DNA from 3 places in the Streptomyces sp. NPDC041940 genome. Region 1 is predicted to be linked to each of the others. Evidence: riboswitches for the same ligand, from Rfam matches in the RefSeq annotation. Region 1 holds a riboswitch; each other region holds the start of a gene.

Region 1 (3,266 bases):
CCGCGTTCGTCCGGGCCTTCGACCGGGCGGCCCGCCTCCAGGCCGGTCTCGCCGGGCGCGGCTACGACGGGACCCTGCGGGTTCTGGTGCCGGAGGCCCGGGTCTCCGTCCGCTTCACGGTCGCCAGTTGCGCGCTCCTCGCGGCGCTGGTCGTCCTCACCTTCGTACTGGAAAGGCCGCCGGCATGAGCGAGCCCGCCCTCGTCGCCCTGCGGGGCGCGTCCTTCGCCTACGAGGACGGCCCGGCCGTGCTCAGCGGCCTCGACTTCGACATCCGCGAGGGACGGGCGCTGGCGCTGCTCGGCCGCAACGGCAGCGGCAAGACCACGCTGATGCGGCTGCTCAGCGGCGGGCTGCGTCCGCACGAGGGGCGGTTGACGGTCGACGGGCAGCAGGTGACGTACGACCGCAAGGGCCTGACCCGGCTGCGGACGACCGTCCAACTGGTGGTGCAGGACCCGGACGACCAGCTGTTCGCGGCGTCCGTCGAGCAGGACGTGTCGTTCGGGCCGCTGAACCTCGGGCTGTCCGACACGGAGGTACGGGCGCGGGTGGCGGAGGCGCTCGCCGCCCTGGACATCGGCGCCCTGGCCGACCGGCCCACCCATCTGCTCTCCTACGGGCAGCGCAAACGGACCGCCATCGCGGGCGCGGTCGCGATGCGGCCCCGGGTGCTGATCCTCGACGAGCCCACGGCCGGACTCGACCCCGACGGCCAGGAACGGCTCCTGGCCACGCTCGACGGGCTGCGTGCGAACGGCACCACGGTGGTGATGGCCACCCACGACGTCGATCTCGCCCTGCGCTGGGCCGACGACGCGGCGCTCCTCACCCCGGACGGTGTGCACCTCGCGCCCGCTCCCACGGCACTGGCCCGGACCGATCTCCTCCGGCAGGCGGGACTGCGGTTGCCGTGGGGTGCCGCCGCCGCGGACCTCCTGCGCGCGCAGGGGCTGTTGACGGGGTCGGCGCCCGGCCCGCGCACTCCCGAGGAGCTGGCCGCGCTGGCGGCGGGGCGGCCGGCCGGCGGCGGCTGAGGGTCGCTTCCGCGGCCTTGTCGTGTATAGGCTGGCGGTGCAGCTGGTTCGCCCCGTCCGCCAGGCGGGATGCGTCGCAAGAGGGAACCCGGTGGGAATCCGGGACTGCCCCGCAGCGGTGAGCGGGAACGACCGCCGTCATACGCACTGGGTCCACGCAGGGCCCGGGAAGCGACGGCCAGTAGGTGTTCTCACATGGTGAGACGTGCCCGCGAGTCCGAAGACCTGCCAACTGCCCGCGCGCGGACGATGCGTGCGCGGACATTCCGGTGACCTCGAGGGCGGGTCGGCGTACTTACCAGGCGGATGACCGCGCTGTGCCGCGCGAGGTCGTCTCCGTCCGGTTCGTCACCCCTTCGCGCTCTCGTCCCGTCGCCGGGATCTCAGGGATTCGTCTCGCGAAGGAGATCTCCGTGACCACCAAGCCCGCAGCCGCGGCAGCACGGTCCACCGTGTACGGCTACCCCCGCCAGGGCCAGAACCGGGAACTGAAGAAGGCGATCGAGGGCTACTGGAAGGGCCGCGTCACCGCCGACGCCCTCCGGGCCACCGCCGCCGACCTGCGCGCCTCGAACTGGCGGCAGCTGGCCGACGCCGGCATCGACGAGGTCCCGACGGGCGACTTCTCGTTCTACGACCACGTCCTGGACACCACCGTCATGGTCGGCGCGATCCCCGGCCGCCACCGGGACGCCGTCGAGGCGGACGCCCTGGACGGCTACTTCGCCATGGCGCGTGGCACGCAGGACGTGGCGCCGCTGGAGATGACCAAGTGGTTCGACACCAACTACCACTACCTGGTGCCCGAGCTGGGTCCGGACACGGTCTTCACCGCCGACTCCGCCAAGCAGGTCGCCGAGCTGCGCGAGGCCCTGGCGCTCGGCCACACCGCGCGCCCCGTCCTCGTCGGCCCGGTCACGTATCTGCTCCTCGCCAAGCCCGCCCCGGGGGTGCCCGCGGACTTCGAGCCGCTCACGCTCCTGGACCGGCTGCTGCCCGTGTACGCCGAGGTCCTCGCCGACCTGCGCGCGGCGGGCGCCGAGTGGGTGCAGCTGGACGAGCCGGCCCTGGTCCAGGACCGGACCCCGGCCGAGCTGAACGCCGCCGAGCGTGCCTACCGTGACCTCGGAGCCCTCACCGACCGGTCGAAGCTGCTGGTCGCCTCATACTTCGACCGGCTCGGGAACGCCCTGCCGGTGCTGGCGAAGGCGCCGGTCGAGGGGCTCGCGCTGGACTTCACGGAGTCGGCGGCGGCCAACCTGGACGATCTGGCCGCGGTGGGCGGTCTGCCGGGCAAGCGGCTGGTCGCCGGTGTCGTCGACGGGCGCAACATCTGGATCAACGACCTGGCGGCGTCGCTCTCCCGGCTCGGCACACTCCTCGGCCTCGCCGACCGGGTGGACGTCTCGGCCTCCTGCTCCCTGCTGCACGTGCCGCTGGACACGGCGGCGGAGCGGGACATCGAGCCGCAGGTGCTGCGCTGGCTCGCCTTCGCGCGGCAGAAGACCGCGGAGATCGTGACCCTCGCGCGCGGTCTCGCGCAGGGCACGGACACCATCGGCGCGCAGCTCGCCGCGAACCGGGCGGACCTGTCCTCCCGGGCGAACTCACCGATCACCCGTGACCCGGCGGTCCGCGCCCGCACGGCCGCGGTGTCCGATGCGGACGCCCGCCGCTCGCTGCCGTACGCCGAGCGGACCGCCGCCCAGCGCGCCCGGCTCGGTCTGCCCCTGCTGCCGACCACCACGATCGGCTCGTTCCCGCAGACCGGTGAGGTGCGTACCGCCCGGGCGGACCTGCGCGCGGGCCGGATCGACACGGCCGGCTACGAGGAGCGCATCAGGGCCGAGATCCAGGAGGTGATCTCCTTCCAGGAGAAGGCAGGTCTGGATGTCCTGGTGCACGGCGAGGCCGAACGCAACGACATGGTCCAGTACTTCGCCGAGCAGCTCACCGGCTATCTCGCCACGCAGCACGGCTGGGTCCAGTCCTACGGCACCCGCTATGTCCGCCCGCCGATCCTGGCCGGCGACATCTCCCGGCCCGAGCCGATGACCGTGCGCTGGACGACGTACGCGCAGTCCCTCACGGACCGTCCGGTCAAGGGCATGCTCACCGGCCCGGTCACCATGCTCGCCTGGTCCTTCGTCCGCGACGACCAGCCGCGCGCCGAGACGGCCCGGCAGGTCGCTCTCGCCCTGCGCGACGAGGTGAGGGACCTGGAGGCGGC
Region 2 (3,266 bases), on a different contig from region 1:
GCTGGTGCTGACGTGCTGCGGCGCCGCCCTGTACCTGCCCGCCAACAAGGCGTACCTGGTGCACGGGGTGGACGAGGAACGCCGTCCGGCGTTCCTGTCGGCGGGCAACGCGGCGCTCAACGCGGGCATGGCGGTGGGCCCGTTGATCGCCGGGCCGTTCGTGCTGTCCTCGCCCGGCTGGCTGTTCGCGGCCGTCACGGCGCTGTTCCTCGCGGTCACGGCGGGCCACGCCGGGCTGCCCGCGGCCGGGGAGCGGCCCCCCGGCACCGAGGTCACCCGGCAGGGGCTGCTGGCCGGGGTGGCCGTCCTGCCGTTCGCCGCCAACGCGCTCGCGTTCTACCTGTACTTCCACTTCCAGCACTTCCTGGCGGTCTACGCCGTCGAGCGGGCCTCCAGCGAGTTCTACAGCCTGGTCCTGCTGCTCTGCTTCACGCTGGTCATCGTCGTCCAGCCGCTCGCCTCCGGGCTGATCCGGCGCATGCCCTACGCGCTCGCGCTGACGGTCGGGTTCGCGGGCCTGGCGGCCGGACTGGCCGTGCTGGCGATCGGCGGCCGGGCCGCTCTGCTGGCGGGCGGGGCGCTGATCACCCTGGGCGACATCGTGCTGTTCCTGAAGAACGACCTGGAGGCGCTGCGCCGCAGCCCGCGCTCCGACGCCGTGGTCTTCGGTCAGCAGCGGCTGGCCTCCGGTCTCGGCGCCTGCGCGAGCGGGGTGCTGGGCGGCCAGGTGTACGGCCTCGGGGAACGCGCCGGGCACACGGGCTGGTTCTGGCTGCTGGCCGCCGCGCAATGTCTGCTGCTTCCCCCACTCCTGCTCTTGCTGCGAAGGCACGGCGAGCGGCTGAAGCAGGTCCCATTCGACGAAGAAGGAGCACTGAAGCCGCATGACACGGACGGGCGGGTTCCAGGACGATGACTTCTGGACGGAGTTCCACGACTTCCTCTTCTCCGAGCAGCGCCACACCCAGGCCGAGGAACTTCTGGACACCTCTCCCCTGCTGTCCTTCCGGCCCGGGGCGCGGGTGCTCGACCTGTGCTGCGGCCCCGGCGTGTTCACCGTGCCGCTCGCCCGGCGCGGCTACGAGGTGACGGGCGTGGACCTCAGCCCGGCCATGCTGGACCGGGCGCGCAAGCGGGCGGCGGACACCGGCGCCGACGTCACGTACGTCCAGGCCGACGCGCGCGACTACGCGGCGCCGGGCGGCTTCGACGTCGTACTCAACATGTTCACGTCGTTCGGCTACTGCGAGGACCCCGCCGACAACGCGCGCGTGCTGCGCACCATGTACGACTGCCTGGCCCCGGGCGGCACGCTCGTCCTGGACCTGGCCGGCAAGGAGTTGCTGGCCCGCAAGGTCACCCCGCCCAAGGTGGTGACGCGCGGTGAGGACCTGATGGTGCAGACGGACACGGTGCTGGACGACTGGGCGCGGCTGCGCAGCGACTGGGTCCTGGTGCGGGGTGAGCGTGTGACCCGGGCGACGCTGGTGTGGTTCGTGTACAGCGCCGTGGAGTTGCGGCGGATGGCGGAGGAGGCCGGGTTCGGGGGCGTGGAGGTCTTCGGCGGCTTCGACGGCCGGCCCTACGACGAGAACGCCGAGCGGCTGGTGCTGCGGGCGGTCCGGGAGCTGTGACGTGGGCACGGGGCGTGCGGGGCGGGCGCGCACGCCCTGTTGACCGCGACGGCGCGGAACGTACTATCACCAGGTCATCGCCGCGACGGGAGACAGGAAGCCGGTGCGATTCCGGCACGGTCCCGCCACTGTGACCGGGGAGCGCACCCCTTCGACACGCCACCGCGCGAGCGCGGGAAGGCTTGGGGGGACGTCGATCCGGGAGTCAGGACACTGACCCGCCGCGGGCCCGATCCGAGGAGCGCGGACTCCCCAGGAGGCTCTACGTGTCCCACCTGCTCTCCCCTGCCCGCCGACAGGTCACAGCGCTGGCCGTCGCCCTGTCGGCGGCACTGCTCGTCACCGGCTGCGGCTCGTCCGGCCGCACCGCCGAGGACCCGAAGGCGTCGAAGGCACCCGAGGGCTTCCCCGTCACCGTGAACAACTGCGGGGTGAAGACGACCTACGACAAGCCGCCGTCACGGGTCGTCACCATCCACCAGCACCCGGCGGAACTCATGCTCGCCCTCGGTCTGAAGGACCGCATGGTCGGCACCGCCTTCCCCGACTCGGCCGTCCTGCCGGAACTGCGGAAGGACTACGAGGCGATACCGGAACTGGCGAAGAAGGAACCGTCGTTCGAGACCGTCCTGGAGGCCGAGCCGGACCTCGTCTACGGCGGCTACGGCAGTGCCTTCGCGGAGAACGAGGGCCGCTCCCGCAAGGCGTTCGCCGACGCCGGCATCGACACCCACCTCAACCGCGAGTACTGCGGCAAGAAGCGGGTGACGATGAAGGACACCTACGACGAGATCCGCACCGCCGGTGAGATCTTCGGCGTCTCCGGCCGGGCCGACGCACTGGTCGCCGACCTGGAGGGCCGGGTCGCCAAGGCGGCCTCCGCCGTCGAGGGCGAGTCCGCGGTGCCGGTGTTCGTGTACGACAGCGGCGACAAGACCGCCTTCACCGCGGGCGGCAAGAGCCTCGGCACCGAGATCATCCGGCTGGCCGGCGGCAAGAACGTCTTCGCCGACCTCGACGACGTCTTCGGGGACGTCTCCTGGGAGCAGGTCGTCGAGCGCAGGCCCGAGGTCATCGCCATCTACGACTACGCCGGTGCCGGAAGCGTCGAGCAGAAGAAGAAGTTCCTGCTCTCCCAGCCTGCCCTCGCCGACGTGCCCGCCGTGAAGAACAAGCGGTTCGTGGTCCTGCCGCTCACCGCCACGCTCGTCGGCATCCGCTCGGCGTACGCGGTGGGGGACCTGGCGCGCGGGTTGCATCCCGAGAGCTCCCGGTGACGCAGCCGGCCACCGAGGCTCCCGCGGTGCGACGCCCTGTGCCGGCCGGGCAGCGGACGGGGCGCACCGGCCTGGCCGTCACGCTGCTCGTCCTGACCGCCCTGCTCGTCGTCTCCGCCACGGCGGGCCTGGCGATCGGCTCCGTGCAGGTGCCGCCCGGGCAGGTCTGGGGCATCGTGACGCACACGCTGGGCGCGGGCTGGACGGAGCCTGACTGGTCGCGGGCGCGCGAGACCATCGTGCTGGATGTGCGGGCGCCCCGGGTGCTGCTCGGGGTGGTGACCGGGGCGGGCCTCGCGGTCGTGGGCACCGCCCTGCAAGCCCTGGTGCGCAATCCGCTGGCCGAGCCGTATCT
Region 3 (3,266 bases), on a different contig from region 1:
GCCAGCCCGCGCTCCCTGAGCCACTCCAGGGCACGGACGGTCCCCCGGGTCCCCGGCACGATGACGAGGTCGGCGTCGGCCAGCTCCTCGGGCCGGTCCACGAACCGCACGACCACACCGGGTTCGGCGGCCAGCGCGTCGACATCCGTGAAGTTGGACATGAGCGGGACCGCGCAGACGGCGACACGCAGCACGTCCTCGCCGACCGGCGGGGCGACGACGGACTCCCGGACCGTCCCCCGCAGGGACACGCGCAGCCCGTCCTCCTCGTCGATCCCGAGCCCGTGCCGGAAGGGCAGAACGCCGTACGTGTGCCGCCCGGTGAGGCCCTGGAGCATGTCGAGCCCCGGCTCCAGCAGGGAGACGTCCCCGCGGAACTTGTTCACGAGGAACCCGGCGACACAGTCCTGGTCCTCACGGGACAGCAGGGCGACGGTCCCGAAGAACGAGGCGAAGACCCCGCCCCGGTCGATGTCGCCGACGACGAGCACGGGGAGTCCGGCGCCCCGGGCGATCCCCATGTTGACGATGTCCGTCCGCCGCAGATTGATCTCGGCCGGCGAACCGGCCCCCTCACAGATCACCGCGTCATACGTGCCCCGCAGCTGCTCCAGACAGTCGAGCACCGTCCCGAGCAGCCGCTGCTGCCGCCCACCGTGATACCCGCGCGCACTCATCTCGCCGACCGGCTTGCCCAGCAGCACGACCTGACTGCTCTGCTCGCCACCGGGCTTGAGCAGCACGGGATTCATCAGCGCGGTCGGCTCCACACGGCACGCCTGTGCCTGCATGGCCTGGGCCCGCCCGATCTCGGCGCCCTCCCGCGTCACGAACGAGTTCAGCGACATGTTCTGCGCCTTGAACGGCGCGACCTTGACGCCCTGCCGCACCAGCCACCGGCAGATCCCGGCGGTCACGACGCTCTTGCCGGCGTCGGAGGTGGTACCGGCGACGAGAAGCCCCCCGCCCGTCATGACGTACGCCCCTTCACGATGTGGCGCGCGGCGACACAGACGCCGAGCGCGAGCCAGCCGACACGCCTGGACAGCCGTACGGCCCGTTCGATGTCCCCGGTGCCGACGCCGCGCCCCGCGCCGTTGAGGACGGGCCGGTGCTCGACACGTCCGCCGTAGGACAGGGTTCCGCCGAGCCGCACCCCGAGCGCCCCCGCGAACGAGGCCTCCACGGGCCCGGCGTTGGGACTCGGATGCTTGGCGGCGTCGGAACGCCAGGCCGCCACGGCTCCCCGGGGGTCGCCCCCGGCCGCGGCCGCGAGTACGGCGGTCAGACGGGCTCCTGGCCAGCCCACGACATCGTCCAGTCGCGCGGAGGCCCACCCATAGCGCCGGTACCGGGCCGACTTGTGCCCGACCATGGCGTCGAGGGTGTTGACGGCCCGGAACCCGACAAGCCCCGGCACCCCGCCGACGGCCCCCCACACGAGCGCTCCCACGACGGCGTCGGAGGTGTTCTCCGCGACGGACTCGACGACGGCCCGGGCGATCCCGTCGGCGTCGAGTGCCTGTGGATCCCGTCCGCACAGATGCGGCAGCCGCTCCCGGGCCGCTTCGACGTCCCCGGCCTCCAGGGCGCGCCCGATGGCCTGTGCCTCCCGGGCGAGCGAAGTCCCCCCGACGACGGCCCAGGTGGCGACCCCGGTGAGCCCGACCGACGCGACGGTGGACGTACGCACGGCTCGTGCGGCGACGGCCCCGAGCGCGACGGCTCCGCCCGCACACACCACGGTGTGCAGCGCGCCCCACCCCCGGTGGTCCCGCCACAACACCCGTTCCACGGCACCCGCGGCCCGCCCGAACGCGGCGACCGGATGCCCCCGGCGAGGATCGCCGAGCAGCAGATCACCGATCAGACCGACGGCGGCACCGTACGCGTGGACGCGACCGGCACCCATGGGCTCAGCCGGCCACGGGGGCGGACGACGGTGGGGAACTGGCCCTCGATCGGCAGCCGAACATGGCGATATGTCCTCACTCAGGGTGTCCACGCCCTGGTTCGACGAGACCGGCGGTGAGAGTTCCTGGCTCCCGGTGAGTTGCTACCCCGGTGACAGTGGCGGGACCGCGCCGGAGTTCCACCGGCTTCCTCTCCTGCCGCCGCATTGGCCCCGGCAGTCCACCACGGCCGCGAACAGCCGTCAACTTGCCGTTGACCTGCGAGGGGAGAGTGTGGACAAGCCCACACCGCCTGCCTCGCAGAGGGTGCCAACTGCTGTCCCGCACACGGCAACCGGGCGGCCCGGGACCGAAGCCCCGTGCCGCCCGGCGACAGACGATCGTGCTGATCGTGGTCAGGCCACGATCAGATAGATCCCGTACCCCACAGCCGCCGCACATGCCGCGAAGCACGCGTACGCCCCCGTCACCGCGAGCCCCGCGGACCCGCCCGCCGCCACCGCCCGCTCACGGCGCGACAGGCCCGTGATGCCGAGGGTGAACAGGCCGACGAGGATCACGGTGGCCACGAGGCTGACGCCGAAGACGGAGCCGAGGGTCGCCCAGTCGATCTTCATCTCAGAGATTCTTCCTTGTCACCGGGTGGGCGGGATCAGACCGAGGTGGTCGTGGTGGAGGGCTTCCGGTCGGCCGGGGACTGGGCCTGGGCCGGGATGGTGGCGGCCAGTTCCTCGGACGGACCCGCCGGAGGCGGCGTCACCGCAGCGATCGCGGTGGTCACGACACCCGCCGGCTCCTCGTCGACCTCGTTGACGTTCGTGTGGTCGACGACCTCACGGCGCGACAGCTTCCAGATCACCGCGCTGGAGGCGACCAGGAAGACCGCCACGACCGCCGTGCCCCAGCCCCCGAAGCCGGTCACGTACTCGGCGAGCGCGCCCACCAGGGCCGCCGCCGGCAGCGTCAGACCCCAGGCGACGAACATCCGCGTCGCCGTCGACCAGCGGACCACGCCGCCCTTGCGGCCGAGCCCTGCGCCCATCACCGCGCCGGACACGGAGTGGGTGGTGGAGAGGGAGAAGCCGAGGTGCGAGGAGGCCAGGATGACCGTCGCCGCGCTGGTCTGGGCGGCGAAGCCCTGCTGCGGCTGGAGGTCGGTCAGGCCCTTGCCCATGGTGCGGATGATGCGCCAGCCGCCGAGGTAGGTGCCGAGCGCGATGGCGACACCCGCCGAGAGGATGACCCACATGGGCGGGTCGGAGTCGGGGGCGACGGCGCCGCCGGCGACCAGGGCGAGGGTGATGACACCCATCGTCTTCTGGGCGTCGTTGGTGCCGTGGGCCAGCGAGACCA

What was found. Region 1 has a riboswitch for cobalamin ahead of metE (5-methyltetrahydropteroyltriglutamate--homocysteine S-methyltransferase). Riboswitches for the same ligand answer to the same signal wherever they lie in the genome.
Region 2: linked by a shared signal. The riboswitch ahead of ACZ6I3_RS15955 (ABC transporter substrate-binding protein) and the one ahead of metE (5-methyltetrahydropteroyltriglutamate--homocysteine S-methyltransferase) in region 1 are both predicted to bind cobalamin.
Region 3: linked by a shared signal. The riboswitch ahead of ACZ6I3_RS04555 (cobalamin biosynthesis protein) and the one ahead of metE (5-methyltetrahydropteroyltriglutamate--homocysteine S-methyltransferase) in region 1 are both predicted to bind cobalamin.

What each region holds. Positions count from the first base shown of each region.
Region 1 covers NZ_JBVJBP010000006.1:184,660-187,925, forward strand. Annotated here, with positions in the region: gene cbiQ (cobalt ECF transporter T component CbiQ) at 1-188, shown strand, start outside; gene ACZ6I3_RS13410 (energy-coupling factor ABC transporter ATP-binding protein) at 185-1,036, shown strand; cobalamin riboswitch at 1,064-1,283, shown strand; gene metE (5-methyltetrahydropteroyltriglutamate--homocysteine S-methyltransferase) at 1,450-3,266, shown strand, end outside.
Region 2 covers NZ_JBVJBP010000008.1:32,224-35,489, forward strand. Annotated here, with positions in the region: gene ACZ6I3_RS15945 (MFS transporter) at 1-916, shown strand, start outside; gene ACZ6I3_RS15950 (class I SAM-dependent methyltransferase) at 885-1,634, shown strand; cobalamin riboswitch at 1,689-1,870, shown strand; gene ACZ6I3_RS15955 (ABC transporter substrate-binding protein) at 1,901-2,911, shown strand; gene ACZ6I3_RS15960 (FecCD family ABC transporter permease) at 2,938-3,266, shown strand, end outside.
Region 3 covers NZ_JBVJBP010000001.1:1,037,725-1,040,990, forward strand. Annotated here, with positions in the region: gene ACZ6I3_RS04550 (cobyric acid synthase) at 1-974, opposite strand, end outside; gene ACZ6I3_RS04555 (cobalamin biosynthesis protein) at 971-1,912, opposite strand; cobalamin riboswitch at 2,014-2,153, opposite strand; gene ACZ6I3_RS04560 (hypothetical protein) at 2,309-2,530, opposite strand; gene ACZ6I3_RS04565 (inorganic phosphate transporter) at 2,566-3,266, opposite strand, start outside.